DNA from 2 places in the Halalkalibacter sp. AB-rgal2 genome. Region 2 is predicted to be linked to the other one. Evidence: riboswitches for the same ligand, from Rfam matches in the RefSeq annotation. Region 2 holds a riboswitch; the other holds the start of a gene.
What was found. A riboswitch is a leader RNA that binds a small molecule or an ion and turns the genes downstream of it on or off. The one in region 2 is predicted to bind thiamine pyrophosphate.
Positions count from the first base shown of each region.

Region 1: it holds a riboswitch for thiamine pyrophosphate, as region 2 does, so the genes downstream of both, thiC (phosphomethylpyrimidine synthase ThiC) here and thiE (thiamine phosphate synthase) in region 2, are expected to answer to the same signal.

Region 1 is NZ_JBGUAV010000009.1:95,621-101,705, reverse strand. Features, by position in the region: gene ACERJO_RS09655 (sensor histidine kinase) at 1-951, opposite strand, end outside; gene ACERJO_RS09650 (BMP family ABC transporter substrate-binding protein) at 969-1,970, opposite strand; TPP riboswitch at 2,144-2,258, shown strand; gene thiC (phosphomethylpyrimidine synthase ThiC) at 2,382-4,154, shown strand; gene sda (sporulation histidine kinase inhibitor Sda) at 4,214-4,366, opposite strand; gene ACERJO_RS09635 (MOSC domain-containing protein) at 4,540-5,187, opposite strand; gene ACERJO_RS09630 (glycoside hydrolase family 18 protein) at 5,280-6,085, opposite strand, start outside.
Region 2 is NZ_JBGUAV010000003.1:54,046-60,130, reverse strand. Features, by position in the region: gene ACERJO_RS03340 (ROK family glucokinase) at 1-427, shown strand, start outside; gene ACERJO_RS03335 (aspartate ammonia-lyase) at 509-1,927, shown strand; gene ACERJO_RS03330 (membrane lipoprotein lipid attachment site-containing protein) at 2,167-3,291, shown strand; TPP riboswitch at 3,508-3,614, shown strand; gene thiE (thiamine phosphate synthase) at 3,725-4,342, shown strand; gene thiS (sulfur carrier protein ThiS) at 4,358-4,555, shown strand; gene ACERJO_RS03315 (thiazole synthase) at 4,561-5,340, shown strand; gene thiO (glycine oxidase ThiO) at 5,358-6,085, shown strand, end outside.

The sequences.
Region 1 (6,085 bases), on a different contig from region 2:
GTTTCTCGATGTATTTGGAATAGACGACACGTCTGCTAAGAACCTTGCCTCCTCCCCCAATAAACGATGAGCTGCTTTATTTAAAGAAATTTGGCTTGATTCATGATCAATTGTCATCATTCCTATCGGCAATGAATTGACAATTTGCTCACGATATTGTTTATCATTAATGATCGTTTCAAACGATTCTTTTAGCTTTAGAGACATTTGATTTATTGAGTTTGTTAATTCATCTAATTCTACTTGATTATTCGTATTTTTAAATGTCAAACCATATTGACCATATGCTATACGATTAACCTTTTTTATAAGTAATTCCATCGGTGATGTTAGACCATTACTAATTCGATATGATATGTAAATAGATGCGATAATGACAATTATTGTAACAACTGTTAGTAAAGCCAATGATGTTTCAATAATATGAGTAAATTCCATCGATTTATTCTGTATGTCTTGATAGTTTATGTCTTGATGCAGATCCACTTCATCTTGTATATATTGTAATTCTTTTAAATACGTTTCTTCCAAAAAACGTTCTGCTGACTCCATATCACCGAAATTCAGAAAACCTTGTAGCTCATTCCGTATAAGAAAATCAAGCAAGTCCATTTCTCTAGCTAGCGTACGCAAGGAATCCGGTACATCAGCGATATTAATTTCTAATTGATCGCTAGTCATAATCGCATTATATTGGTCGACAATGTCACAGCAGCTATCCGTCGACAACGCCTCGTAAATTAATTGCTCTTTGTTAAATAATTCACGTTCCCAATGACTTAATAAAATGACAGCAGGAACACCCTGGTCTCTTAATTCAATACTTACTTGATTGACATCCTTAATCGACTGAACAAGAAGCAACGACAATCCACTTAATACGAGTGTAATGATGAGGAGGGCAGATAGGATCTTCGTTCTAAATGTCATACTATTTAACAACTTATTCATTCCAACCTCTCCTCAATTTAAAAAGAAAGTTCCCCTCTTTTATAACGTTCCATTTCCTCATGGATGAACTCAAGCTCTTCTTCAGTAAACATCGCTCCAAAAGGGGACAACCCTGTTACTCCATCCTCATTTGACAAAATTACGCTACCAGTTGGTAAGCCTTCATCACTAAAGTAATCATTCATAATCGACACGTACACTTGTGGAATATCGTTCATGACATTTGTTAGGACATGATTAGGTGCTAAATAACTCTGATCCTCTAAATAGCCAATTACATAAAACCCTAAATTTTTTGCCATGTGGATAATATCAGGATTATAAGCATTTCCTCTCGAGTAAACGACGTCGACTCCTTCTTCCAATAAATCTTCCATGATTTCAACTGCCTTTTCTCCATCGTCACGACTATTAACTGCTTCATAATAAAAGTTTGCTTCTGGTAAATAATAGTCTAATGCGTTTATAAATTCAACATTACGCTTTGCACCTTCGAATGGATCAATTATAGCAATATTATTTGTTTTCGTTTTTAGAGATGCTGCCAATGCAGCAAAATATTCAAATTCGCCTTGGTGAAAGGAATATGCCGTTTGGTTTGATAAATGAGCCTCTCCATGAACCGTAACAAAATGAATATCCTCATACCATAATGCCATATTTTCAAACGGATCAGAAAATTCTCTTCCATGACCAATAATAAGATCAGCGCCCCAATCAGCAGCTTGTACAATTGTTTCAGTTATTATTCTATCATTCATAACATTTATATCCTCATACAAATTCACAGAAACAGGAAAATGTTCTTCAATCTTTAACTTACCTTTATAAGCTAAACTGCCCCAACTTTGATCACCTAGCACATCTGATGTAATAATTACTACTTTTGTGCGTTCTACATTTGTACTCGCTTGAGTATCCTGTAACACTCCATACACTCGTAGAAAAAGGACTAACAGTAGGATAGCAGCTAGAACAATAGAAATAAAAATGATGTATCTTACTTGTTTAGTCTGCATCATAACAGCCCCCCTCGTTCCTTCCTTACTTATCATACCGAATAAATAGACTGAATGCCATAATCAAATTACTTTTTTCTGGTCATTTCGACACTAACCTAAGTAAACTTATATGATTTAAAACACTTTCCAATAAAACCCTCGTGTGTTATAATGTGAGTAATTAAATATTTATATTTAACTAGGGGAGTCCAATGAGTTGGGCTGAGAGGGGAACGCTCTGAAGTTCCTTGACCCTTGGGACCTGATCTGGATCATGCCAGCGTAGGGAAGTTAGTTATGCGTACATATATTGTATTTGTGTATTTAGCTGGGTCCATTACTATTAATGAGCTCAGCTTTTTTGCTTTCTTTCGTTGTATGTTGCAATCAGTCTCTACTAATACACTATTTTTAAAAAGGAGAGATTCGATGAGTACCCGATTAAACGAGCAAGTAATGTCTATCAAATCCAATTTACCAGGAAGTAAGAAAGTGTACGTTCAAGGAAGTAGAGAGAACATCCAAGTGCCAATGCGTGAGATTTCCTTAACTCCTACGGTTAAGGAAGATCGTGAAGAGCATAATGAACCCCTTCGTGTATATGATTCAAGTGGACCTTATACAGATGACCATGTTACGATTGATATCGAAAAGGGATTACCACCTATACGAGAACAATGGATACTGGAAAGAAACAATGTGGAATATATCGAAGGAAGAAAGATAAAGCCTGAGGATAACGGATTAAAAGAAACGGATCAAATTATTAATGCTTTCCCTAAGAAGACTACTAGCGTATTAAGAGCAAAAAAAGGAGAAAATGTTACACAACTTCATTACGCAAAAAAAGGAATCACCACACCCGAAATGGAATTCATCGCCATAAGGGAAGGCTTATCTCCAGAATATGTTCGTGAAGAAGTAGCAAAAGGACGTGCCATTATCCCAGCAAATATTAATCACCCTGAAAGTGAGCCGATGATAATCGGTCGGAATTTCCATGTGAAAATTAATGCTAACATCGGGAATTCCGCTGTATCCTCTTCTATAGAAGAAGAAGTAGAAAAAATGACATGGGCTACTCGTTGGGGAGCAGATACGATTATGGATCTATCAACCGGGAAAAATATTCATACTACTCGTGAATGGATAATAAGAAATTCTCCTGTCCCTGTTGGAACAGTCCCTTTATACCAAGCGTTAGAAAAAGTAAAAGGGATTGCAGAAAATCTAACGTGGGAAGTGTATCGTGACACACTTATTGAACAAGCTGAACAGGGAGTGTCCTATTTCACCATTCATGCGGGGGTTCTCTTACGTTATGTACCTCTAACCGTAAATCGAGTAACTGGAATTGTTTCACGAGGTGGTTCTATTATGGCCCAATGGTGCCTCTATCATCACGAAGAAAACTTTCTTTATACACATTTTGAAGAAATTTGTGAAATTATGAAAGCATATGATATTGCTTTTTCACTAGGTGATGGCTTGCGCCCAGGTTCGATTGCGGATGCAAATGATGAAGCTCAATTTGCCGAGCTTGAAACATTAGGAGAATTAACAAAAATCGCCTGGGAACACGACGTACAAGTCATGGTTGAAGGGCCAGGGCATGTGCCAATGCATCTTATTAAAGAGAACATGGATAAACAATTAGAAACGTGTCAGGAAGCTCCATTCTATACATTAGGCCCATTAACAACAGATATAGCACCAGGTTATGATCATATCACTTCGGCAATTGGAGCCGCTATGATTGGTTGGTTTGGAACTGCTATGCTCTGTTATGTCACACCAAAGGAACACCTTGGATTACCTAATAAAAATGATGTAAGGGAAGGTGTTATCACATACAAAATTGCCGCACATGCAGCAGACCTTGCTAAAGGGCATCCAAATGCACAAAAAAGAGACGATGCGCTTTCAAAAGCACGCTTTGAGTTTAGGTGGCATGATCAATTTCACCTCTCTCTTGATCCAGAAAGAGCAATTGAATTTCATGATGAAACGCTACCAGCAGAAGGCGCTAAAACGGCTCATTTTTGTTCCATGTGCGGACCTAAGTTCTGTAGTATGAGAATTTCACATGACATTCGAAAATTTGCTGATGACAACAATTTAACGACAACAGAAGCTATTGAAAAAGGTATGAAGGAAAAAGCAAAAGAGTTTAAAGAAAAAGGTAACCAAATTTACCAATAATCATTAATGGAAGTCTACAAAGACACTTTAGCTTTGTAGACTTCCAATATAAAATGAGCTTATTTTTGATCTAATTTACGTCTTTGAAGTTCATTCTGTATAAGTAGAATAAATTGTGGACTAATTTCTTGTACTCTTCTAGCTTTTTCGTACAAATCAAGTAGGTCTTCATTATCAATTTTCCAAAACGTATGCGTCATTTTTTTAGTCATTTGCCTCCTCCTACTTGAATTAAACATTTAGTTTACATAATACTATTATAGTAAGCTATAAACTAAAGTTCTAATTCCCTCTTTTGTCGATGGGTATAAAAAACTATCGATTTTTGATTAATTATGTATATATTACCACCTTAGACAAAGATATAGTAGAGACTTTTGTCTGATTATTTCTTTCGATTTAATTTATTCACTAACGTTTTCTTCCAAGCCATTGATAGCATCGGACACTTCAGTAGTTCATTCACTTTATTTTCATCAATTTCCTTACGGTAAGTGATTGTATTAACTTCTGAGACCGTAAAATTTGAGCCCTTTTTTTGTAATTGAAATGGGGATTTTTTTGAGACGATCCCTTCCTTGATGACACGGACATAATAGCCAGAATACCCTGTTTCTTGAATATGCAATGGTAATTGTTTTATGCCATGCTTTAAAGCTACTTTAAAACATGGACTCCTCGGTTGACTTACCTCAACTACAGCTTCCCCCCACAAAAATTGATCTCCTATATAGACGAGCTCTTCTGTCAATCCTTGTATTGAAACATTCTCACCGAACGCACCATAATGAAATGATTGGTCATATCTATTCTCCCAGTATGGCAAATGATCCACGGGGTATATACAAACAGCTTTATCTTCACCTCCATGATTAATGAGATCTGCTTGCTCGTCTCCTACTAGGTTGTGCTTAAATAAAAACACCTCCTGATTCTCAATTGATTCTTTCATGATTCCAGAATTTATTGCTTTTTTACTTTTGTCCGAAATGACTTTGACTGTTCCGATATTGACAGATTTAATCTTATACATAACAAACGATCCCACCCTTCTATTATCAGTAGTTTATCATAAAAAGATGGATCACTTTACCATGATTTAAAGTAAAATGATCCATCTTATCGTTAACGCTTTACTATATGGAAACGATCCGCTAGCAATAACCAATTTTGCGGAAATGATAAACCTAACTTCCAATAACTAATTCCTCTAAGCTGTAATCGTTTAATTAAATCAAATTTCGACTGAATGGATCTAGCATCTTCGAACCAAACTTCATGCTCATTTCCCACTTCATCTGTATAAAAATAAAAAGGAGCCTGTGCATCTTCATCATATTGTATCTCTACTTGGTATCGCTGTGCTCTTTGAATGGCCTCTTGTGGACTAATTGCTTCTGCATAGTCTCCACCAGGTACGAAAGGAAGTGTCCAATCATAACCATATAAATTTTGTCCTAGCATAATCTTATCAGATGACATTTCAGTTAATGCATATTGTACAACCTCTTCGACTGGACCGATCGGCGAGACCGCCATTGGAGGTCCTCCCGAATAGCCCCATTCATAGGTCATTAAAACGACAAAATCGACAATTTCTCCATGAGCCCGATAATCATGGGCTTCATACCATTGACCAGGTTGATCTGCTCTCGTTTTTGGTGCTAATGCAGTCGAAATTAATAAGTCATTTGCGCGAACTCTTTCAGCTGCTTTTCTTAGAAATTGATTGTACGCCTCCCGTTGATCTCCAGGTAAAAACTCAAAATCAAAATGAATATCTTTATAGCCTACACGTAATGCTTCTTCTATAATTGTATCTAATAAACGATCTTGCACTTCTTCACTTTGTAGAATATCTGCGGCTAAATCCCCACTAAATTGACCATCTTCGAGATTCGTAATAACCATCATTAGTGATGCGCCTGTCT
Region 2 (6,085 bases):
CGCACCTTGTAACTGTGGAAAAACAGGATGCTTAGAAACAATCGCTTCAGCTACTGGAATTGCACGCTTAGCAAAAGAAGCAATCGACACAAATCCTCAATCAAGGTTAGCTAATAAAGATGCTGTCACATCAAAGGAAGTGTTTGAGGCTGCTGCAGAAGGTGACGTTGTTGCACTTTCGGTTGTCGATGAAGTCTGTTTTCATCTTGGGTTAGCGCTTGCCAATATAGCCAATACCGTAAATCCAGCGAAAATAGTTATCGGTGGCGGTGTATCAAAAGCTGGAGATCATTTGTTAAATCCTTTAGCACGAGAGTTTAACCGTTTTGCACTCGAACGAGTGGCGTCAGGAGCGGAATTCAAAATTGCTTCATTAGGTAATGATGCCGGAATTATTGGTGGTGCTTGGTTAGCGAAGCAAGGGTAAATGGAGTGTTAGCTTCCCCTTTGAAATCATATACTATTATACGAATGCAATCATCATGTCTTTTACAAAGGGGATTGATAAATGGCACAATATCGAATAGAACGAGACCTTCTCGGAGAAAAAAAAGTGCCGCAAGCGGCTTATTATGGAATTCAAACAATGAGAGCTGTTGAAAATTTTCCGATTACAGGCTATCCCCCTCATCCTGAGCTCATTAAAGCATTTGGATTTATTAAGAAGGCTGCCGCATTAGCTAACTTGGAAGCAGGTGCCTTGACTAAAGAAATAGGAGAATCGATTGTCACAGCTTCAGAAGAGGTCATAGCTGGTAGATTAAATGACTCTTTTATCGTGGACGCGATTCAAGGTGGAGCGGGTACATCTTTTAACATGAATGCAAATGAAGTTATTGCCAACCGTGCCATTGAATTGTTAGGTGGGAAAAAAGGGGCTTACATGCGTGTAAGTCCTAATACTCATGTTAATATGGCGCAGTCAACAAATGATACGTTTCCTACAGCAATTCGAATTGCTTGCTTGCGTTTAGCAGACTCGCTTTTAGAGGAATTAAATATGCTTATTGAAGCGTTGAAAGATAAGGAACATGAATTTGACTCTGTTTTAAAAATGGGACGTACTCACCTGCAGGATGCAGTTCCTATTAAGTTAGGGCAGGAATTTGGTGCTTATCAACGAGTTCTAACACGAGATTTAACTAGAATCAAACGATCCTTGCAACATTTATATGCAATCAATATGGGGGCAACGGCAATTGGTACGGGCTTAAATGCAAGAATGGAGTACATTAAAAAGGTTTCGTACCATTTAGCCAAATGCACTGGCTATCCATTCAAAACAGCAGAAGATTTAATTGATGCCACACAGAATACAGATGCGTACACGGAAATTTCGAGTGCATTAAAAATCTTGGCTATGAACTTGTCGAAAATGTCCAGTGATTTACGTTTAATGAGCTCGGGCCCGCGTACAGGATTTCATGAGATTAATTTGCCACCTAGGCAACCGGGGTCATCCATTATGCCAGGTAAAGTGAATCCAGTCATGTGTGAGGTTGTTAATCAAGTGTCATTTCAAGTAATGGGTAATGATCATACGATATCATTAGCCTCAGAAGCTGGGCAATTAGAATTAAATGTGATGGGACCTGTTCTTGTGTTTAACTTGTTACAATCTTTTTCTATCTTAGAAAATGGAATACGAGTATTTAGGGAGTATGCTATTCAAGATATGACAGCAAATATTGAACGTTGTCGTGAGTTAGTCGAAAAGAGCGTTGGTGTGATAACAGCTATTAACCCACACGTTGGCTATGAAATGGCATCACGTATAGCACAGGAGGCAATTAAGACCGGGGCATCAGTGAGAGATATTTGTCTTGAGCGTGGCATTTTGTCTGAAGAGGAATTAAAAGAGATATTAGATCCAGATGAGATGACAAAGCCTGGGATTTCTGGAGCGAGGTTTTTCGAAGGGCAATAATTATGGTGCATTTAAAGGCATTTCGTCTTCTGAGGTGAAGTGCCTTTTTTCATATGGATAACATGATTAGCTGCTTTATTATGAAAGAGCACGTCGTTCTTTAAAAAAGAAGCTGATTTTTTTTACTTAATTTGTTTTCAAAATAATGAAACATTTTTGAATTTGAAACGTCTATATAGTAAAGAGGATAAAAGTCGGATATGATAGTGATAGACATCTTATGGAGTGGGGGGAGAATTTTGAAGAAATATATCTTTTTTTTCGTTATTGTTTTTGTATTAAATGGTTGTTCAATGGCTGAGCTTGAGGCTAGTCCTAACCCCACTCGAACAATGAATTCAAGTGTACCGAAAGAATTGCCATCATCATTTTTAGAGCGAACAAACATCCTACCGTTTCAGAATGTATCGTCCTCTTTTATTGAAATCGTTGATTGGTATAATGAAGACCATATTCTTTATTTAGAGGAGTCTGATGAACGGTCCTACGTCTATACGTACCATCTTTTTACGGGAACATCTGAGTTATTGTTTGAGACCGATGGATGGGTTGTCGATTTGAAAGGTAATGCTGATCAATCATTGTTTGCTATACAAACATATAGTACTGATAACAAATCGACATTAGTGGTGATTAATGAAGAAGGGCAAATAAAAAGAATCATTGAAGATCTTGGTGAGGAATATTCTGTTTTTTGGAATTCTTATGATCCGACGTCGATGGTTCTTATCTCTTTTCTACCTGATTGGAAGTTTGTAGCTTATCATTTAGATATAACAGTAGATCAGTTAACTGAAGTTGATTTAACGCACCCTTATGTTCAATGGTTATCCGAATCAACGTTTGCTTATTTGAATTGGGATGAGTTTGAGCCAAGTTACCATGCTCCTTTAGTCATTTATCATACTGACACAAAGGAAACGACGTCATGGCAAGAGGATATTATTGCTTTTGCGAGTTTTACAAATGAACTGTCGCTAGCTGTTACGGTTCAATCTCCAGATTCACTCTATTCAACGTATACGTTCTATCAAAATCAAGAGCCGTATCGAAAAATAGAAATGCCGATATTAAATACGTATTCAGAGCAATGGTGGATTCCCTTTTACACGTATGACTCAGTAAATGATGTTTTCTATTATTTGCGTCCTAAATATAGCAGTGATTATTTTAGCTATGAAGATGGCTATGAATTAGTCGCTTATAGTGTGAAAGAAGATTCAGAGAGAAAGATTACAACATTTGATCGACATGAGCCATTAAGTGTGTCACCATCAGGAGATGCAGTGTTAATTGGTGATCGCTATGAGCGAATATATGATGTTGATCGAGGAAACATGATTTATTTATTAGAGGATGAGTAGCTTGCATTTTTGAATGAAACTCTGTCATAATGGAGTCAATGGAATAGTAATTGAGCATATTCAAAAAGTACCAAAAAACGGCAATGGCTCCGTTCGCTACGTGTTATGTGGTCAGAAAAACATTCACGACAAGACTTTTAAAAGATGGAGCGACTGCGCTCATTGCTTTGAGGTCATTCAATAGGGAAATACTTGCCCTATTGGAACAACCTCTAATAAAAAGACTAGGGGTGTCTCATAAGAGACTGAGAATAAGGTGTTTATCTTATACCCTTGTACCTGATCTGGCTGATACCAGCGTAGGAAAGTCGATACACATGATTTTTTCATATGTAGCCGTATTCCGTTGATCGGGTACGGTTATTAGCGTTTAAGAAAAGTCGCTATCGCGTTTTCTTATCAAATTGTTTTCTATTAAAGGGTGGGAGAAGAAATGAAAGAGTTTCAATTATATGCTATTACGGGTGAGGAGTTCCATCAAGGTCGGGATTTAATTGACGTTATGGAAGAAGCTATCAAAGGCGGAGTCGATATGATTCAACTTCGTGATAAAAGAAGCAGTAAAAAAGAGGTTTTTGAAAAAGCAAAAAAATTACGTCAGTTAACATTGCAGTATGATGTCCCTTTTATTGTGAATGATCATATCGATGTTGCATTAGCTGTTGATGCTGATGGTATTCACATTGGTCAAGATGATCTACCAATTGAAGAAGCAAGGAAAATCGTCGGGAACAAACTTATTGGATTATCGACCCACCATATCGAAGAGGCTCGTGCAGCTGTTAAGGCTGGCGCTGATTATATTGGTGTCGGTCCGATATTTTCAACTAAAAGCAAGGTTGATGTCGTTGATCCTGTAACAACTGAATACATTAAACAGGTTGTAGCCGAAATTACGATTCCTTTTGTCGCAATCGGCGGGATTAAATTGCATAATGTTGATCAAGTGTTAGAGGCCGGAGCTTCTAGAATTTGTATGATTAGTGAAATTGTTGGTGCTGAGGATATTCAGTCAGTTTGTCAACAATTTGTAAGGAAACTATCGAAGTAAAGGGGAGTGTGTGTGATGCAACTGCTAATTAATGGTGAGGAACATCAGTTAAACGTTGGTACACTTGATGAAGTTGTCGCACATTTTGAATTGGAATCACAATTAGTTGTAACAGAAGTTGATGGTGAGATTATAGACCGTTCAAATTGGACAACGACAGCGATAAAAGAAGGAATGAAAATTGAACTCGTTCAATTTGTTGGAGGAGGATGATCTCGATGAATAATAAACGTCTAACGATTGCAGGGAAGGAATTATCATCACGGTTTTTCTTAGGGACAGGTAGGTATCCAAACCCCTTTGTCCAAAATGAAGCGATAAAAGCATCGGAGGCTGAAGTCTTAACGTTTGCGATACGCCGTGTCAATTTAGAAGCACCTACTGAGGATGCAATTTTACAGCATTTAGAAGGAATGTCTTTTACGTATTTGCCTAATACATCTGGTGCGAAAACAGCAGAGGAGGCTGTACGAATTGCTCGTCTTGCTAAAGCATCTGGTTTAAGTGATTGGATTAAAGTTGAAATTAGTGTAGATGAGAAGACTTTATTACCTGATCCGATCGAAACGTTAAAGGCTACAGAAGTCCTTGTTGACGAAGGGTTTGTCGTATTACCATATACGTCAGATGATCCCGTTTTGTGTAAGAAGTTAGAGCAAGCAGGGGCTGCAGCAGTCATGCCTGGTGGTGCTCCGATAGGAACTGGCCTTGGAATTTTGAATGCTTATAACCTTCAGCTTATCGTTGAGCAAGCGGAAGTACCGATCATTGTCGATGCAGGTTTAGGCTCAGCGATGGACGTAGCACAAGCAATGGAATTAGGTGCGGATGGAGTTCTAATGAATACACCAGTGGCTAAGGCGAAGGATCCAGTCAAAATGGCACAGGCGATGAAGTATGCAATAGATGCAGGTAGACTTTCATATGAAGCAGGTCGAATTCAAAAGAAAAAGTTTGCTACTGCTAGCAGTGGACTACCATCTTTTATTTCGAATTGATTTAAGGAGGAGCAACTTTGGGGGAACGTGTTCTAGTCTTAGGAGGAGGCGTTATTGGTTTAGCTACTGCCTTTGAGTTAAGTCAAAGAGGCTATGCCGTAACGATTCTTGAGAAGACAGTATGTGGAGGACAAGCTTCGGGTGCAGCAGCAGGAATGCTTGCTCCCTTTTCAGAAATTGGAGAGGATCCGGATGATTTTTTTCAATTATGTCTAGATAGTTTACGAATGTATAAGAAATGGCAGCAAGAAGTGAAGCGAGTATCAAAGCTAGATTTTGAATATAGCGAAAGTGGTAGTTTACATGCTGTGTATCATGAGGCAGATGTGCTAGCGCTTGAAACACGTAAGTCATGGCAAGAACAATGGGGGACAGAAGCTGAGCTTCTTACTGGTGAGCAGCTAAGAAAGATGGAACCGTTGTTGTCAAAGGATTTAAAAGCTGCAATGTATTATCCAGAAGAAAGTCATGTCTTTGCTCCTGATTATGTTCTCGCATTAGAACAAGCCTGTCGTGAAAATGGTGTAACCATTAGTGACCGATTAGAGTCTGTTGAGATTTTAGAATGGAAGGAAGCGGTTCATCTACGTTCTAAGTCAGGCAAGGATTTCCGGGCAGAACAACTTATTATTTGTTCTGGGGCGTGGGCTAGTGAGCTTGAGCATGTTTTTCATATTCGCATACCTGTGTATCCAATTAGAGGGCAAATTTGTGCGTATGACATGCAAGAGAATGATGTGAATCA